Linked DNA regions of Hydrogenophilus thermoluteolus. The protein of the gene in region 1 interacts with the protein of each later gene in a pairwise test. Links are inferred from orthologs where the notes say so. Each region holds a gene or a part of one and is shown in the gene's direction. Other genes may lie near its edges. The genes, in order: dnaQ and dnaE.

Evidence for each region.
Region 2: the proteins of dnaQ (region 1) and dnaE interact in binary tests that used the Escherichia coli proteins (3 or more experiments, as listed by UniProt). The link is inferred for Hydrogenophilus thermoluteolus from one-to-one orthologs.

What each region holds. Positions count from the first base shown.
Region 1 is NZ_AP018558.1:1,097,428-1,109,979, forward strand. What follows is about bases 9,705-12,552. They hold dnaQ (DNA polymerase III subunit epsilon), read left to right. Parts: upstream 9,705-10,685; coding sequence 10,686-11,420; downstream 11,421-12,552. Other genes in these bases: HPTL_RS05400 (class I SAM-dependent methyltransferase), read left to right, coding at 9,705-10,227; rnhA (ribonuclease HI), read left to right, coding at 10,220-10,681; mutS (DNA mismatch repair protein MutS), read right to left, coding at 11,423-12,552. Also shown: thrC (threonine synthase), read left to right, coding at 1-1,257; nadC (carboxylating nicotinate-nucleotide diphosphorylase), read right to left, coding at 1,254-2,102; HPTL_RS05360 (HDOD domain-containing protein), read right to left, coding at 2,099-3,013; HPTL_RS05365 (hypothetical protein), read left to right, coding at 3,115-3,471; HPTL_RS05370 (sensor domain-containing diguanylate cyclase), read left to right, coding at 3,478-4,737; HPTL_RS05375 (M61 family metallopeptidase), read left to right, coding at 4,734-6,593; transcriptional repressor LexA, read right to left, coding at 6,539-7,225; HPTL_RS05385 (FKBP-type peptidyl-prolyl cis-trans isomerase), read left to right, coding at 7,281-7,745; HPTL_RS05390 (diguanylate cyclase domain-containing protein), read left to right, coding at 7,770-8,765; gloB (hydroxyacylglutathione hydrolase), read right to left, coding at 8,739-9,515; more of HPTL_RS05400, read left to right, coding at 9,514-9,704. UniProt on the Escherichia coli protein: DNA polymerase III is a complex, multichain enzyme responsible for most of the replicative synthesis in bacteria. The epsilon subunit contain the editing function and is a proofreading 3'-5' exonuclease.
Region 2 is NZ_AP018558.1:1,528,574-1,533,872, reverse strand. What follows is about bases 1-4,131. They hold dnaE (DNA polymerase III subunit alpha), read left to right. Parts: upstream 1-400; coding sequence 401-3,931; downstream 3,932-4,131. Other genes in these bases: HPTL_RS07440 (SulP family inorganic anion transporter), read right to left, coding at 3,925-4,131; HPTL_RS07450 (quinone oxidoreductase family protein), read left to right, coding at 1-404. Also shown: more of HPTL_RS07440, read right to left, coding at 4,132-5,299. UniProt on the Escherichia coli protein: DNA polymerase III is a complex, multichain enzyme responsible for most of the replicative synthesis in bacteria. This DNA polymerase also exhibits 3' to 5' exonuclease activity. The alpha chain is the DNA polymerase catalytic subunit.

The sequences.
Region 1 (12,552 bases):
CCCGAAATTCCTTCCGATGATTTGGCGAAACTCGTTTTGGAAACCTATCACGCAGCGCGCTATCCCTATGCGCGGGAATCGGTGCGTGCTGCCCGTGTTGCGCCGCTGACTTGGTTGGAGCCCGGGCGCTTCGGGATTCTCGAGCTTTCGAATGGCCCGACCCTTGCGTTCAAGGATATGGCGATGCAGCTGTTGGGCGCGCTGTTCGAATATGTTCTGACCCAACGCGACACCTATCTCAATATTTTGGGTGCAACCTCCGGTGATACTGGTTCCGCCGCGGAACATGCAATGCGAGGGCGTGCACGCATCCGCGTCTTCATGCTTTCGCCGGCGGGGCGGATGAGCCCGTTTCAACGGGCACAGATGTATAGCCTCCAGGATGAAAACATCCACAACATTGCGATTCGCGGCGCGTTCGACGATGCGCAGGATGTGGTCAAGGCGCTGGGTGCGGATCAGGCATTCAAGTCCCAATACCGTTTGGGCGCGGTCAATTCGATCAACTGGGCACGTATTGCGGCACAGGTGGTCTATTATTTTGCCGGTTACTTCCAGGCTGTCGGTCGCGTCGGCGATCCCATGAGTTTTGCCGTTCCCAGCGGCAATTTTGGCAATATTCTGGCCGGTCATATCGCCCGGATGATGGGGTTGCCGATTGCACAACTCATTTTGGCGACAAACGAAAACAACGTTCTGGACGAATTTTTCCGCACTGGCGTTTATCGCCCCCGCCGATCGGACGAGACTTTTGTCACTTCGAGCCCGTCGATGGACATTTCGAAAGCGTCTAATTTCGAACGGTTCGTTTTCGATCTGGTCGGGCGCGATTCCCAAGCACTCACAACATTGTGGCGTCAATTGGCGGAAAAAGGGGCGTTCGATCTTAAAACGACCCCGTATTGGGCGACGAGCGGCCGCTTCGGATTTGTCTCTGGTGCCAACAGCCACGAAGGGCGTGTGGCAACGATCCGCTCGATCTGGAAGCGCTACCGTGTATTGATCGATCCGCACACAGCAGATGGGGTTCGCGTCGCGCAGCAGGTGGCCGATTCCCGCTATCCCGTCGTCGTTCTCGAAACCGCACAACCGGCGAAGTTTGCTGATACGATTCAAGAGGCGGTGGGTTTTGCGCCGCCACGGCCAGCGCCGTTCGAAGGGATCGAAGCGGCGCCGCAGCGAGTGACCGAGTTGCCTGCCGACGCGCAGGCGGTGCGGCGCTATATCGAAGCGCATGCACTGAGGGGACGCGACTAAATTTCGACGTGACGCAATGAGAAATCGATCGCGCGGATGTCTTTGGTCAGACGGCCGATCGAGATGCGATGGACACCGGTTGCGGCAATCTGACGGACGCGTTCGAGATCGACGCCGCCCGACGCTTCGAGCTCCGCGCGGTCTTGCGTGATACGGACCGCTTCTGCCATCTCTTCGAGCGACATGTTGTCGAGCAAAATCATTTTCGCGCCGCAGGCAAGCGCCTCATGAAGTTGCGCGAGCGTTTCTACTTCGATCTGAATGAAGACGTTCGACGGGGCGATTCTCTGAGCCGCTTCCAACGCTTGACGAATACCGCCTGCTGCGATGATGTGGTTTTCTTTGATGAGGATGCCATCATAGAGGCCAATGCGGTGGTTGGTGCCGCCACCTACCTGCACGGCATATTTTTGTGCAAGCCGTAACCCTGGTATGGTTTTGCGCGTATCGACGATTTTTGCCGCGGTGCCTTCCACAGCGCGGCAATAGCGGTGGACTTGCGTGGCGACGCCAGAGAGGAGCTGTAAAAAGTTGAGTGCGGTCCGTTCGGCGGTCAGCAGTGTGCGGGCCCGCGATTCGATTTCGCACACAGGCTGGTTGGGTTCGACACTTTCCCCTTCGCGAACGAACCATAGGATCATCGCTTCGGGTTCGAGCAGCCGAAAGGCGGTTTCGAACCACGCTTGGCCGCAGAGGATCGCGGGTTCACGACTGATCAACCGCCCGCGCGCCTCTTTGTCCGGATCGATCAGTTTTGCGGTCAGGTCGCCCGATCCGATGTCTTCGGTGAGTGCGGCAGCCACGTTGCGCGCGATTTCGGCTTTGAGGGTGTCTGGGTCGATCATTGCGTTTCGTTTCCTTTCGTCGGATGGTCTTTCGATTCGGATGTGGGCGGTACGGGTACGCCAAAGCGGGGCCAAACTTCGTAGGGTGCGTCCAAGCGGCGTAAGAGCAATTCGCGATTGAGATGCACCAGTTGTTCGATCGCTTCGATATCGGCTTCCAGTTTGGGGTGTTGCCAGCCTTTTCGGCCGAGGTGCCGCGCAAGTCGTGTTGCCAACAGTACGGTCCGCGTGCGCGGGTTTTCCGCGTTTTGGGGGTTCATCAGTTCTTTCAGTATGGTGGGCAGGTTGAAGCGAGCGATGGCCGCGTCGCGAAGTTCGAGATCGGTGGTGTTGAACACTTTGCGTTGCAGCACCTCGATCGGGTGGTCGGGGAAGCGCTTGCGTAGCGACAGCATCAAGAACATCAATTTGGGGGCAAAGAGCCAGAGGAGAATCTCGTTGATTTCATAAAGAAGCGCTGCAACGGTTACCTCTTCGGCATTGATGTCGCGGCGGAGTACGGCCCAATCGTGCGCATAATGCGCGGCTTTTCGCGCTCGAGCGACGCGGGAGAGTAGCCATTTGAGCGCGACCGGTTGATCGGCAAGGGCGGATTCTACTGTAGGAAGCGCGTGAATTTGGTGCAAAAAGGGTTGGATCCCGAGCATCATCAGCGCGCTGGTGATCGATGTGAGTTCTCGCGTTTCCCCTTTTTTGCTTTGTTGGAGCTGGACCAACGTGCGCAAGGTGAGGATGGGATCACCGATGACGACCTCGGCCAATTGGTGTAAGTTGATTTCGGTGGCGTGAGTCGCTTCCTCGTCGATCTTGCGTTTCGACTGGCGCAAAAGGGGCAACGTCGGGATTTGACCGCGGAACCAATCTGCCCAGCTTGCCGCGTCGGCAAGCGGTTCTTCGATGCGGGGCGTCATCACGGTTCTCCATCACTTGGATAGCGACCATTATCGCAAAAATTCTGATGAGGATGGGATTCCGGGTAAAATGCGTTGAGCAGAGGTTCACCTAAGGGGCGATGATGGTGCTTTCTGAGTGGCAGAACGATGTGGCGCTGTTGGAACATGCGATTGCCGCCAAATTGATCGCGTTAGGGGTCAACTGGGAGGATGGCGCGGCACTTCACCGCTTGGCACGGGAGATTTTTCATTGTCAGGATCGCGAAACGTTGCACCGTTGTCTCTATTCCACCAAACTGCAGGAACGGGTTTTGGCCGAGTTGGTTGGGCTGAGTCAGTTGATGTTGCACCTCATGGCGCATAGTGCCCAAGAGGGGGTTGAGCTGCACGCTGGCCCCATTTGGAAGGCGTTCGCCCGGGCGTTGTATCAGGAAGGGGAGGCAATGGGGGTATTGTCGGTTTCCCCTCGCAGTTAGTGTTCTATGATGGAGCCGACTTTCGAACGCGCTTTTTGGGCACTGGCTGCAGCGGATCTGGCGCTTTGGCAGCTCGACTTTCCTACCGAACGCGCTATGCTCGACGAGCGCTGGGCGCAATGGGTGGGTTTACCTGCGCAAAAGGGGGAGGGCATTACCCTGACTTTTGCGGCGTGGCGGGCGCGCGTCCATCCTATCGATTGGCCTCGAGTGCGCAAGAGCTTGATCGCGCTCGTCAAAGGGACGAGTGACTATTACTGCGAACGTTATCGAATTCGCACCGAACGCGGCGGGTGGTGTTGGTTGGAGGACCGCGGACGCATCACGCAGCGTGACGAACAAACGGGTCGCGCGCGCATCGGGATCGGCGTTTGTCGCAATGTCACCGATGAGATGGAGCAAGCCGCGTGGAAGGAGCTTCTTTCCGAGGCGGTGATTCGTTCTCCAGTGGCTACGGTGATTTGTGATGCCGAAGATCGGATCATTTGGGTGAATCCGGCTGCCGAGCAGTTGTTTGCACGCCAAGCTGCAGATTTGTTTGGGCAATTTATTCATCGCTTCCTCGAAACTGGTGCCGCAACTACAGGGGAGAAACGTGGGGCGCTGGTTGCGGTTCACACGCAAGACGGTACGACGAGATGGGTGGAGCGCATCGTGACCCCGTTTACGTCGTCGTTGTCGCACGAGCGTTTTTCCGTCTATGTGCTGCATGACATTACGGAGCGCATTGCGCTCGAGCAGCAGTTGCGTCAGTTGGCTTTGACCGACGTGCTCACAGGACTTCCGAACCGCCGTGCGTTCATGGAGCGGGCAGAGGCGCTGTTTGCGCGAATCGTGCGCAGCGCTTTTCACGAGCGTGCGGCGGTGGCGCTGATCGATCTCGACCATTTCAAACGGATCAACGACACCTTCGGCCACAGCGCTGGCGATGCGGTGTTGCGCGATTTCGCCGATCTGTTACGGGCCAATTTTCGCACGATGGATGAGGTGGGACGTTTGGGAGGAGAGGAGTTCGGTGTCGTGATGCCCTTGGTCGTTCTGCACGATCGCCCGACAAGCGCGTTCGAGCGGCTGTTGCGCGAGGTTCGTCTGCGTCGCGTGACGTTTTCTGGTCATCACATTCAGTACACCTGTAGCATTGGTGTCACAGAGGTGGGTCCGTCGGATCGTGCGTTCGACGACGTATTGGCCCGGGCCGATCGGGCGCTCTATCAGGCAAAAGCGGAAGGGCGTAACCGTTTGATTTGGCTGGCAGCGGACGAATGACGAAGATCCACTATCACGTTTCCTTTCCCAACCCAGACGATCATCTGATCCATGTGTCGCTCAGATTTACCGTAACGCGCAGTGGCACGGTTTCGCTGTCGTTGCCGGTCTGGATTCCTGGCTCCTACCTGGTCCGTGAGTTTGCCCGTCATCTGAGCGCCCTTTCTGTGACGGTGACGTCGAAAACAGGTAGCGTACGCCATGGATTCGCTGAAAAGGTAGCCAAAAACCGCTGGTCGATCACCCGTTTGGCTGCGGGCGATCTCGTTACCGTCCGCTATACCGTATGGGCGTACGATCTTTCGGTGCGTGAGGCGTTTTTGAGCGGTGACCGTGCGTTGCTCAACGGTACCAGTCTTTTCGTCGTCCCTGAGTCGTGTCTGGAGGAGCCGTGCCGTCTCACAGTCGAAGCGGTGGCTTCGCACCCTGATTGGTCGGTGGCGACGACTTTGCAACCGGAGGCGGTCGATGCGCGGGGTTTCGGTACGTACACGGCGCGGAATTACCACGAATTGGTCGATACGCCGGTGACCATTGGGCATATGGACCGAATCGGCTTCACGGTAGCGGGTGTTGCGCACGAGGTGGTCTGCACCGGCGCGTCGTTGCGCTTCGACGCAGCTCGACTCCTTGCCGATCTGAAGCGAATTTGTCAAACGCAGGCCGATTTTTTCGGTACCGTCCCTTTTTCGCGCTATCTTTTTCACCTCCATCTTACCGACGACGGGTATGGTGGACTGGAACACCGCGCCAGTTCGGTTTTGCTGGCCGTGCGCACTGATTTGCCCTGGCCGGGCATGACGGAACCGCATTCGGATTACCTCAAGCTCCTTGGGTTGTTCAGCCATGAGTATTTCCATGCATGGGTGGTGAAGCGGTTGCGTCCGCGGACGTACCTCAGGTACGACTATTTTCGCGAACAGCCGACGCACTTGCTCTGGCTTTTCGAGGGATGGACCGCCTATTACGACAACCTCTTTTTGCGCCGTGCCGGCGTCATCGACGAAACGGCTTACCTGCGTCTGTTGTCGGACGATCTGACGCGTGTGCTAAACAATCCGGGTAACCAGGTACAACCGCTTGCTGAGGCGTCGTTCGACGCTTGGATCAAGCTCTATCGCCCCCATGCGCACAGCGCAAGCCTTTTTGCGAATTACTATACGTTGGGTGCGATCGTAGCTTGTGCGCTCGATTGGCAATTGCGCCTTCGCGGGAGTTCGCTCGACGCGGTGCTGCTTGAGTTGTGGCACCGATACGGTCGGAACGAGCAGGGCGTTTCCCAACGTGAGATCTTTGCTGCGGTAGCGCACCATGGCGGGCCGCGGTTAGCGCGCTGGCTTGCGCAGCAGGTTGCAACCGCACAGTCCGAGCCCCTCACGGAGCTTATCCATCGCATGGGGCTTGACGTCGAGATCGAACGCGATACGCTGCCGGACCTGGGGGTGCGCTGGGACGAGCGCGAGCGCAACGCGGGGCGTCTGCTGGTCGCGCAGGTCCTTGCGGGGGGTGCTGGCGAACGGGCTGGGTTGGCGCCGCGCGATGAGGTGATCGCGTTGGAGCGCGTTCGAGTCACGCCAAGTCATTGGGAGCCACTGCTGCGACGCTACCGCCCAGGGGAGACGGTTCTACTCCATTTTTTCCGCGAAGGTGTGTTGCGCGAATGCCGCGTGACACTCGGCGAACCTGCGGTCAAAGCGGTTCGGTTGTCGATGCGGCAGCGGCTTAGCCCTTCAGTTGCGGCACGTCGCACCGCTTGGTTGTCCGCACGAGCAACAGGAAGCGACGCTAGCGACCGCCGGAATCAGGAAAGTGACGGCCGAATGACGCCGACCACGACCCCTTCGAGCGCGAATTGATGGTGTGTCGGGTCGATGCGGATCGGGGCGTAATCGGGATTTTCCGGGTGCAGTTCGATCGTTTCGGGAGCGCGGCGAACCAGACGTTTGACGGTAACCTCGTCGTCGATACGTGCGACGACGATCGCCCCTGACGGCGCTTCCGGGGTTTGCCGGACGGCGACGAGGTCGCCGGGGAGGATCCCCGCATGGATCATACTGTCACCGACCACGCGCAACAGGTAGTCGGCGCGGGGACGAAACGCGGTAGGTGCGATGGGGTGGTACGCTTCGATATGGGGTGTCGCAAGGATCGGGGCGCCGGCAGCTACCTTACCGATCACGGGCAACCCGGTTTCACCGTGGGTGTTCGCTGCTTCGCACGCTGCGGGTGAAGCAGTACCCCCGCGTTCGGAGTTCAGCACCGCGTCTGCGGCAACCAGAAGACGAATCCCGCGGGCGCAACCACGGTCGATAGCGATCAACCCTTTTTCAGCCAGTGCGTGCAAATGGCACTGCGCCGCATTGGGCGAGCGAAAGCCGAATGCCGCACACAGTTCCTGCCGTGTAGGCGGTCGCCCGTGTTCGCTGTGAAAGCGGGTGAGAAAGCGTAGGATCGCCTCTTGCCGCGGAGTGAGAAACGCTCGGCTCATGTTGGTAATTGTAGCAGAGCTGATACAATCGTTCGAATGGTTTGGGAGAAAAGCGATGCGGGTAACGAAAGATACGGTGGTCACCCTCAAATATCGGGTGCTCGATACCGACGGGAATGTGATCGACGACGGAAAGGAGCCGTTGGTCTATTTGCACGGTGGTTATGGCGGCATCTTTCCCCGGCTGGAGGAGTTGATCCACGACAAAGCCGTTGGCGAGAAATTCACGGTGAAATTGCAACCCGAAGAGGCGTTCGGTGATTATGACGAAAACCTGGTCTTGGTGGAAGATGCTTCGCTTTTCCCAGAAAACATCGAAGTGGGGATGGCATTCGAGCGGGTCACCGAAGCGGGTGAAGAAGATGTGATCTATCGGATTACCGATATCGCCGAAGGCAAGGTGGTGATCGACGGTAACCATCCCCTTGCCGGGCAGGCGCTGGTCTTCGAAGTCGAGATTGCGGCGGTGCGCCCCGCCACTGCAGAAGAGCGCGCGCACGGCCATCCGCACGAAGGCTAAGGACGCCCGCCAGAGGGGGAGGAGATGAAGGTTCTGGTGGTGGAGGATACGGCAACGACCGCAGCGGTGCTGGTCCGTCATCTCGAGGCGCTCGGTTTTGACGCGATTGTTGCCAAAAACGGGGAAGACGGGGTGGATGCGTTCGTCCGCGAGCGCCCCGATATCGTGCTCCTCGATATCCTGTTGCCGGGAATCGACGGGATCGAGGTGGCGCGCCGGATTCGCGCGCAGGAGCGCGACGGGGAGTGGACCCCGGTGATCTATCTGTCGGCGAAAAACGACGACGCTGCGATCGAAGCGGGGCTCTCTGCAGGCGGCGACGACTACCTGACGAAACCGATCTCTCCGGTTGTGCTCACCGCGAAATTACGTGCGATGCAGCGCTTGGCGCAAGCGCAAAAAAGCCTGCTGCTTTTGACGCAGCGGCTCGACGAGGCGAATCGCCGTTTGCAAGAAATGGTTCATGTCGATGGGCTCACCGGGGTGGCGAACCGGCGCGCGTTCGACGCGCGGCTTTCCGAGGAGTGGCGACGCTGCGCGCGGCTCGAAAAACCGCTGACATTGCTGCTTTTCGATATCGATTACTTCAAACGGTACAACGATTCACGGGGTCATTTGGGCGGCGACGATGCGTTGAAACGGGTCGCACAGGCGCTCTCGGGTGCGTTGCAGCGTCCTGGGGACCTTTTGGCACGGTATGGCGGGGAGGAGTTCGCTGCGGTGTTACCCGAGGTCGACGACGAAGGGGGCAAAATCGTAGCCGAGCGGATGCGGGCTGCGGTGGCCGCGCTTCGTATTCCGCACCCCGATTCCCCGATTGGGCGGTCGATCACGGTATCGGTCGGCGGCGCGAGCGCGTTGCCCGGGAAAACCGCTAGAGTCGATTCACCTGCGGTCTTGCTTGACCTTGCGGATCGTGCGCTCTATCGTGCCAAAGCGGCAGGACGCAACCGCGCCGTGGTGTTACCCGCCGCAATGCTCACTGAACCAGACTCAGAAGCGGTCGCGCCAGGCGCGTAGGAGCCGAAAGCGTTCGAGCGGCGTCGTCGCTATCGTGCCGAAGTGTTCGGACAACCGCTCGCCAATCGTTTTGCGCTCGACTCGGAAGAACGGATTGACCGCTTTTTCCCGTCCGATCGTCGAAGGGAGCGTCGGTTTGTTTGCTGCGCGCCGCGATTCGCACCACGCGCGATAGTCGCGAATCGCATCGTTGTCGGGTTCGACGCATTCGGCAAAAGCCAAGTTTTTCAAGGTATATTCGTGGGCGCTACAGACTGCGGTGTCATCCGGCAGGGCTTTGAGGCGTTCGAGCGACGCGAAAAGTTGCTCGGCCGTGCCTTCGAAGAGGCGACCGCACCCCGCGGAAAAGAGGGTGTCGCCGCAAAAGAGCCATCCGTTGCCATAATAGGCGATGTGCCCGCGGGTGTGCCCAGGCACCGCGATCACGGTGAATGCGATCGGCAAATCGCCCGGCGAATCGATGACTTCGTCACCGTGTAGCGGCATGTCGCAGCGTGGTAAAGGTTCGTTTGCCGGGCCGAAAATCGTCGCTCCCGTCTCCTTGGCCAATTCGACTGCGCCGCCAGTGTGGTCGGCGTGGTGGTGGGTGATCAATATCGCTTTCAGCGTCACGTTTCGTTCCGCCAACCAGCGGCGTACCGGTTGCGCGTCGCCCGGGTCGACCGCGAGTGCGCTTCGACCGTCATGTACAATCCAGACATAGTTGTCGGTAAATGCCGGAATGGGGACCAGTTGCAGATCGTGTGCCATGGATGAATCTCCTCAAGCGCAATTGGCGCAGTGGTTTGCGTCGCCGCCTGGCGTACGGGTCTGTGAATGGCTCCAGGCTCAGTTGCCTACGTTTTTGACCGATGCAGTGGGATTTTACGCGATTCAGCTGGGGCCGTTGCCGTTCGACGCGCTGGCGTTGTGCCGCGTGCGTTGGGGGTGGTGTGTCGCACCAGCGGGGGCGGCGGTATGCGCCGAGTACGAACAACTGCCGTTTGCCAGCGATTCGCTCGATTGTGTCCTGGCACCGTTCGTCTGGTCGGTGGCGCACGATCCTTTCGCGGTTTTGCGTGAGATCGATCGCGTGTTGGTTCCCGAAGGGCGGCTCTATTGGGTAGCGTTCAATCCCTGGTCCCCGTGGCGCTTGAGTGGGTGGTTGCCGCCGTTGCCGACGGTTTCGGTGCACCGCTTGCGCGACCACCTGCGGGTGTTGGGTTTCGAAACGCGGTTGGGGCGCTTCGGTGTCTATCTCCCACGGGCGCGGCACGCGCGTTGGGCGCAGCGCTGGGAATGGGCCGGGGATCGCTGGTTTCCTGCGCTGGGTTCGGTCTATCTCGTCGAAGCGATCAAGCGGGTGGCCGGTGTGCGTCTGATCGAACCCAATTGGCGGCAAAAGCTGCAGCTACGCGCGACACGCCTGGCGGCTCGGCGCCCCGTTTCGACCTTCAACCAGACGGGAGCACGTGATGGATGATTCCGTGATCATCTATACCGATGGTGCCTGCTCCGGTAACCCGGGGCCGGGTGGGTGGGGTGCTGTGTTGCGTTGGCGCGGGGTCGAGCGGCAACTCTCAGGGAGCGAGGCGCATACCACCAACAACCGAATGGAGTTGCAGGCGGTGATCGCCGCGCTCGAAGCGCTCAAACGCCCCGTTCCGGTGACGCTCTATACCGATAGCCAGTACGTGCAGAAAGGGGTCACCGAATGGTTACCGCGCTGGAAAGCGCGGCAGTGGCGTACGGCTTCGGGCCATACTGTAGCCAATCGCGATCTTTGGGAGCGGCTCGACCAGTTGGCAGCACAACTGCCGATCACCTGGTGCTGGGTCAAGGGACACGACGGCAACGAGGGAAACGAGTTGGCGGATTGGTTGGCGCGTCAAGCGATCGCGGCAATGCAAAAAGGCAAAACGGACGATAGAGGGTGAGGAAATGCAGCGCATCGTGACGTTGGACACGGAAACGACCGGGCTCGATTGGAAGCGCGGTGACCGGGTGATCGAGATCGGCGCGGTCGAGATCGTTGGTCGCCAGCTCACGGGGCGCCATTTCCACGAATACCTCAATCCGGAGCGGGAGATCGACGCCGGTGCGATTGCGGTCCATGGGATTACCGCCGAGTTCCTCGCGGACAAACCGAAGTTTGCGGAAGTTGCGCCCGCTTTACTCGACTTTTTGCGCGATGCGGTGGTGGTGATTCACAACGCATCGTTCGATTTGGGTTTCCTCAACGCCGAACTGCGGCGTGTGGGGTTGGAGATCACGGTCGAGACGGTTGCCGCCGAGATCGTCGATACCCTCAAGCTGGCGAAGACGAACGACCCGACGAAGCGTGCGTCACTCGACGCGTTGTGCGAACGCTACGGAATCGACAATCAGCACCGGACGCTACACGGCGCGCTCTTGGACGCAGAGCTCTTGGCCGAAGTCTATCTGGCGATGACACGGGGCCAAGAGTCGCTTTTGATCGATGCGATCGGTGGCGCGCTAGGAGGGGCGTGTGCCGTACCGCAGTGGCAGCGCCCTGCAACTCTGGCCATTGCCAGAGTGACCGTCGCACCCGACGAGTTGGCGGCGCATGAAGCGATCCTCGATGAGATCGACAAGGCGAGTAACGGTCAAACCGTGTGGCGTGCCCAATCGACACCCGTCGTCCCCGCTTCCTAACGTCAGAAATGGGGCTGTTGGGTAAGGGATAGGAGCTCGTGGAGACGCTCGAGCAGGTCCACGACTTCGGCAAGCGGGAGCGTTTTCGGGTCTTTCTCGGCCAACGGTAGGAGCCACTCCGGCCATTCCAGGGTTGGTTGCCTAGTGGGTGCGTGGCTGGTTTCGTGTGCGGTCGCGTCGCTCGTGTCAAAAAGCGAAAGCTGCCCCGGCGGCCCGTGGTGGCGTTGCCGCTCCATTGCTGCAAGCACGCGGCGCGCTGTGGTAAGCGCCTCACGGGGAACTCCGGCCAGTGCCGCGACGTGTAGTCCGTAGCTCTGGCTGGCAGGGCCTTCGCGCACTTCGTGCAAAAAGACGATTCGCTCACCATATTCAGCAGCAGCCACGTGGACGTTGGCGCACGCCGAGAGGGCTTCGGACAATTCCGTCAGTTCGAAGTAGTGGGTGGAAAAGAGCGTGAGGGAACGGTTCTTTTCATGCAGGTGCCAAGCGATCGCGTGCGCGAGCGCCATGCCGTCGAACGTCGACGTGCCACGCCCCACTTCGTCCATCAAAACGAGGCTGTTGGGTCCGGCATGGCGCAAGATGTACGCCGCTTCACTCATTTCGACCATGAAGGTGGAACGCCCCGATGCGAGATCGTCTGAGGCGCCGATGCGGGTGTAGATCGCGTCGATGGGACCGATCGTCGCCGCTTTCGCAGGGACGAAACTGCCGATGTGCGCAAGGAGCGTTGCGAGCGCAACGGCACGCATATAGGTCGATTTTCCCCCCATATTGGGGCCGGTGATCAGAAGCAGGCGGCGCGTTTCACTGTCCAACTCGAGGTCGTTGGGGATGAAGCGGTCGACTTGCCGTTCGACCACCGGATGGCGAAGCGATTCGAACGAAAGCGTGGGGGTGTCCACAAAGGTCGGCGGATGCCAATCGAAGGTTTCCGCAGCGTGGGCAAGCGAAAGCAGCGCGTCGAGCTCTGCAAGAGCCGCAGCGGCTTTTTGCAGCGCGGGCACGAACGGTTTGAGCCAGTCGATCAGCGACGCGTAGAGTGTCCGTTCACGCGCCAATGCCTGTTCTTCCGCGGCGAGTGCGCGCTCTTCGAACGCTTTCAGTTCCGGAGTAATGAAGCGTTCGGCGT
Region 2 (5,299 bases), 420 kb from region 1 along the record:
ATACCCGGGAGTCCTTTCCAGAACGGGTGCGTGAATGGACCGGCGGGCGCGGTGTCGACGTCGTCTATGATTCCGTGGGTGCCGCAACCTTCGAAGGCTCGCTCGATTCGTTGCGTCCGCTGGGGTTGATGGTCTCGTACGGCAACGCTTCCGGTAAGGTGCCCCCTTTCGATATCGGGTTGCTCGCCGCGAAAGGGTCACTCTTTCTCACCCGTCCGACGCTCTTTACTTATACGGCCGAGCGGGCCAACCTCCTCAAAATGGCGGAAGAGCTGTTCGCTGCGTGGCAAGCGGGGTGGTTCACGGTCGAGATCGGGCAGCGGTTTGCGTTGTCCGACGCAGCCGACGCGCATCGGGCATTGGCGTCACGGCAGACGGTAGCGAGCACGATCCTGGTGCCATGAGCACGCAGGCGCATCCTTTCGTTCATCTTCGGTTGCATACCGAATTTTCGATTCGCGAAGGGATCGTCAAAATCCCGGACGCGGTGAAACGGGCTGCCGCCGAAGGGATGCCCGCACTGGCGATCACCGACGTGATGAACGTCTTTGGGCTGGTCAAGTTTTACAAGGCGTGCCGCAGCGCTGGGGTGAAGCCGATTATCGGGGTTGACGCCCGTGTTGCCCACCCGGATGCGCCGAATGACCCCGAACGTGCCCTTGAACTGCTCTTGATCGTTCGCAACCGCGACGGCTATCGGCAGCTGTGCGAATTGGTTTCACGCGCCTGGCTCGAGAATCAGCATCGTGGCCAGGCGCTCTTGCGCCCGGAGTGGCTCACTCGTGAAACGTGTGCCGGACTCATGGCGCTTTCGGGTGGCGCCCGTGGCGTGCTGGCGCCAGCATTGTTGGCAGGAGAGACACGGGGGGCGAAAGCAGCGCTGGCCCACTGGGCCGGGTGTTTTCCCGACGGCGCGTTCTTTGTCGAGGTGCAGCGTGCGGGTCTCCCCAACGAAGCGGAATACTTGGCGGCAGCGGTCCCTTTTGCGGCAGAGTTGGGTGTACCGGTGGTCGCAACACATCCCATCCAGTTCCTTCGCCCAGAAGATTTCACCGCCCACGAGGTGCGGTTCTGCATCGCCGAAGGGTATGTCCTCAACGATCCCAACCGTCCGCGCCCGTTCACAGAAGCGCAGTATTTCCTCTCCGCCGAGGAGATGGCAGATCGTTTTGCCGATCTCCCGGAAGCGCTCGAGAATACGCTCCTCATTGCGCAAAAGGCGAATTTGACGATCACGTTGGGCAAGAGCTTTTTGCCGGCGTTCCCGACCCCGGAAGGGATGTCGCTCGACGAATTCTTCATCAGCGAAGCAAAGCGTGGGCTCGCGGCTCGACTCGAAGAGCGCTTTCCGGATCCGGAAGAGCGGGAGCGGGAGCGCCCCCGTTACGAGCAACGGCTGGCGTTCGAGTGCGACACCATCATCCAGATGGGGTTTCCCGGGTACTTCTTGATCGTTGCCGACTTCATCAACTGGGCGAAACAAAACGATGTGCCGGTGGGACCGGGCCGCGGTTCGGGTGCGGGCTCGCTCGTTGCTTATGCGCTGCGGATCACCGATCTCGACCCACTCTCCTATGCGCTCCTTTTCGAACGGTTTTTGAACCCGGAACGGGTCTCGATGCCCGACTTCGACGTCGATTTTTGCCAGGAGAAGCGTTATCGAGTGATCGACTACGTGCGCCGAAGGTATGGCGCTCAAGCCGTGAGCCAGATCGCGACGTTCGGCTCGATGGCGTCCAAAGCGGTGGTACGCGACGTCGGCCGCGTGTTGGGTCTTCCCTATGGGTTGTGTGACCGGATTTCGAAGCTCATTCCCACCGAAGGGGTGAAGCCGGTTTCGCTGGCGAAAGCGCTCGAACTGGAGCCCCAGCTTCAAGAGCTGATGGAAGACCCCCAAGACGGGGAAGCGATTCGCCAACTGTTCGAATTGGCGCAACCGCTGGAAGGATTGACGCGCAACGTCGGGATGCACGCGGGTGGGGTACTGATCGCACCGGGGAAAATCACCGATTTTTGCCCATTGTTCGTGCAAGAGGGCGATGACCCCAGCCCGGTGTCGCAGTTCGACAAAGACGACGTCGAAGCGGTTGGGTTGGTGAAGTTCGATTTTCTGGGGCTCAGAAACCTCACGATCATCCGCGAGGCGCTCGATCAGATCGAACGCTTGACCGGGGCACGCCCCGACTTGGCGCGCATGGGATTCGACGATCCTCAAACCTACCAGCTCCTGCGTGACGCGAATACCACCGCGGTCTTCCAGTTGGAATCCGAAGGGATGAAGAAGCTCCTCAAGAAGCTTCAGCCCGACCGTTTCGAGGACATCATCGCGGTGCTCGCGCTCTATCGCCCCGGTCCGTTGGGCTCCGGGATGGTCGATGACTTCATTCTCCGCAAGCAAGGCAAGCAGGCGATCGACTACTTCCACCCGGACCTAAAGGCGTGTCTCGAACCCACCTACGGTGTGATCGTCTATCAAGAGCAGGTGATGCAGATCGCGCAGATCATCGGCGGCTACACCTTGGGGGCGGCCGACCTCTTACGGCGCGCGATGGGGAAGAAAAAACCGGAAGAGATGGCGAAACACCGCGAAATCTTCCGTCAAGGAGCGATCGAGCGCGGCTACGACGAAGCGCTGGCGATGCGCCTCTTCGATTTGATGGAGAAATTTGCCGAATACGGGTTCAACAAATCGCACACCGCGGCGTACGCGGTGGTGACCTACCAGACCGCGTGGCTCAAGCGCCACCATCCTGCGCCCTTCTTTGCCGCGACGCTCTCGTCCGACATGGACGACACCGATGCGGTGAAAACCTTTTTCGACGATGCCTGTGCCAACGGCTTGACGGTATTGCCGCCCGACGTGAATGTTTCGGAGTACCGTTTTCAGGCGATCGACGCGGCAACCATCCGCTATGGCTTGGGTGCGATCAAGGGGGTAGGGGAGCCGGCGGCGAACGCGATCGTCACGGAACGGCAGCAACATGGCCCATTTCACGATCTGTTCGATCTGGTGAGCCGGGTCGACCGGCGGGTGGTCAACCGCCGAGTACTCGAGCAGTTGGTGCGCGCGGGGGCGCTCGATACGCTTCCCGGCCACACCCATTTGCGTGCCCCCGACGGATTGTGTGACCGGGCACGGCTATTCGCGAGTGTGGGACTCGCGCTCGAAGTGGCGGAACAGCGGGCAGCGTCGGCGCAGCAGTGCGGGCTCTTCGACGACGAACCCGAGGCGAACGGATCGTACACCCCCGAATTTCCCGCAGTGCGCCCGTGGACCGAACGGGAGCGGTTGAAAGAGGAGAAATTGGCGATCGGTTTCTTTCTTTCCGGCCACCCCTTCACCGCGTTTGCGGCGGAGTTGCGGCAAACCGTCCCCACCAAGTTGGCGGATTTGGCTCCAAGCCGCGACGCCGTTTGGGTGTGTGGCGTCGTGGTCGAGCTCAGAACCAAAATGGGGGCGCGGGGTCGGATGGCGTTCGTGACCCTCGACGATGGCAGCGAACCGTGCGAGGTGCTTTTTTATCGGGAAGTCTATGACGCGGTGCGGCAGATCGTGGTCGTGGACGAACCGCTCGTCGTGCGGGTCAAGGTTGCGCCGGACGACTATAGCGGTGGGGTTCGGGTCGTTGCCGAAGAGGCGCTCTCGCTTCCCCAATGGCGGGCGCGACAACTCAAGGCGATCGAAATCACCATTCCCGAATCGGTGGTCGATTCTCCAGTTTCGGCGCAACGGTTGAGCGAGACGATCGAAGCTTTTCGCGTGCCGAGTGCGTCGCCCGAAGGGGCCAAAATCGAAATGCGCGTGACGTTTTCCGAGGGCGCAGTGGTGGCCCTGCGCGCCGCACGTGACGCGATTCGGGTCAAACCCGAGGATGCGCTCCTCACGGAATTGCGCGGGTTCCCAGAAGTGAACGTCGCGTTGCGTTACTGAGCTGGCGCAGTAGTGACCTGAGGGGCCCGTTCGTTTTGGAGCGCATAGAGGGCTTCGCTCAACGTCGGATATTCGGCATGCGCCCCCAGTTCGGCCAGAAAACCGCTGCGGGCGAGCGCCCGTTTCGGTTGTGCTTGAAGACCGATCAACCGCAGCGAACCACCGTGCCGTTTGATCTGGCGGTGGAGGCGTTCGAAGAGCTCGATACCGGCATCGTCGATCGAGATCATCTGATGGAGGTCGAGCAAAACCCATTGCGGCCAGGTTTTGCGCCGCAAGAGGGCGTCGAATTTCGGCACCACCCCAAAAAAGAGCGGTCCTGAGAAGCGGTAGGCTTCGACCGAGCCGTCTGCCGCGGAATCGCGCAACGCTTGTGCGGCGGGGTGGTGGGTCAAATCGATGGGGTGGATCGCGCTCAGTCGGGTCATGCGGTGGATGAAACTGAAGCTGGTCAGCAGCAACCCCACTTCCACTGCAATCGTCACCTCAAAGAGCACGGTGAGAAGAAAGGTGATGAGGAGCGTGGAGCGGTAGTTGGGCGGGTAGCGGCGCAGCAACCGCCAATGCATGCGCCGCCAGCTACCCATGTTGTACGCGGTGACCATCACGATCGTCGCCAGTGTTGGCAACGGGACATGGGTCGCGGCAGGGGCAAAAAGGACGATCAGGAGCAGCACCGTGAGCGCGTGCACAAGTCCAGAGATGGGCGTTTGCGCCCCGCAGCGAATGTTGGTTGCGGTGGGTCCCATCGCGCCGGTAGCGGGAAGGCCGCCCACCATCGGAGTGAGCAGGTTGGCAACACCTTGGGCGAAAAGCTCTTGGTTGGGGTTGTGGAGGTCGTCGATCTTTTCATCGGCGAAACGGGTCGTCACCAGGCTTTCGGTGGCGCCGAGCACCGCGATGGCGAGCGCTGCCGGTAAGAGTTGCGTAAATTGAGTCCAATCGACCACGGGGAGCGTGAACGCAGGCAGCGAGCTCGTGATTGCGCCGAAACGGCTACCGATCGTTGCGACCGGGAGTTCGCCCCCCCAGACGATCGCCGTTCCCGCAACCAGCGTGACCAGGGGTGCTGGCAACCGTCTGAGTTTGGGAATGCGCCGTTCGAGCCGTGTCCAGCCAAGAAGGAGTGCTAGGGAACCGAAACCCAGCGCCGCGCTTGCCGGCTGCAGGGTGGGGAGGGCGTCGTAAAGCGCCCGAAGCTTGCCAACGAGTCCGCTCGGGGGAACGGCAAGCGCCAATCCCAGAAAATCCTTGACTTGGGTCAGGATGATGATCACCGCGATGCCGTTGATGAAACCGGTGATCACCGAGTTGGGGATGAGGCGGACCAGGTTGCCCAAACGAAATAGACCGAGCAACAGGAGGATC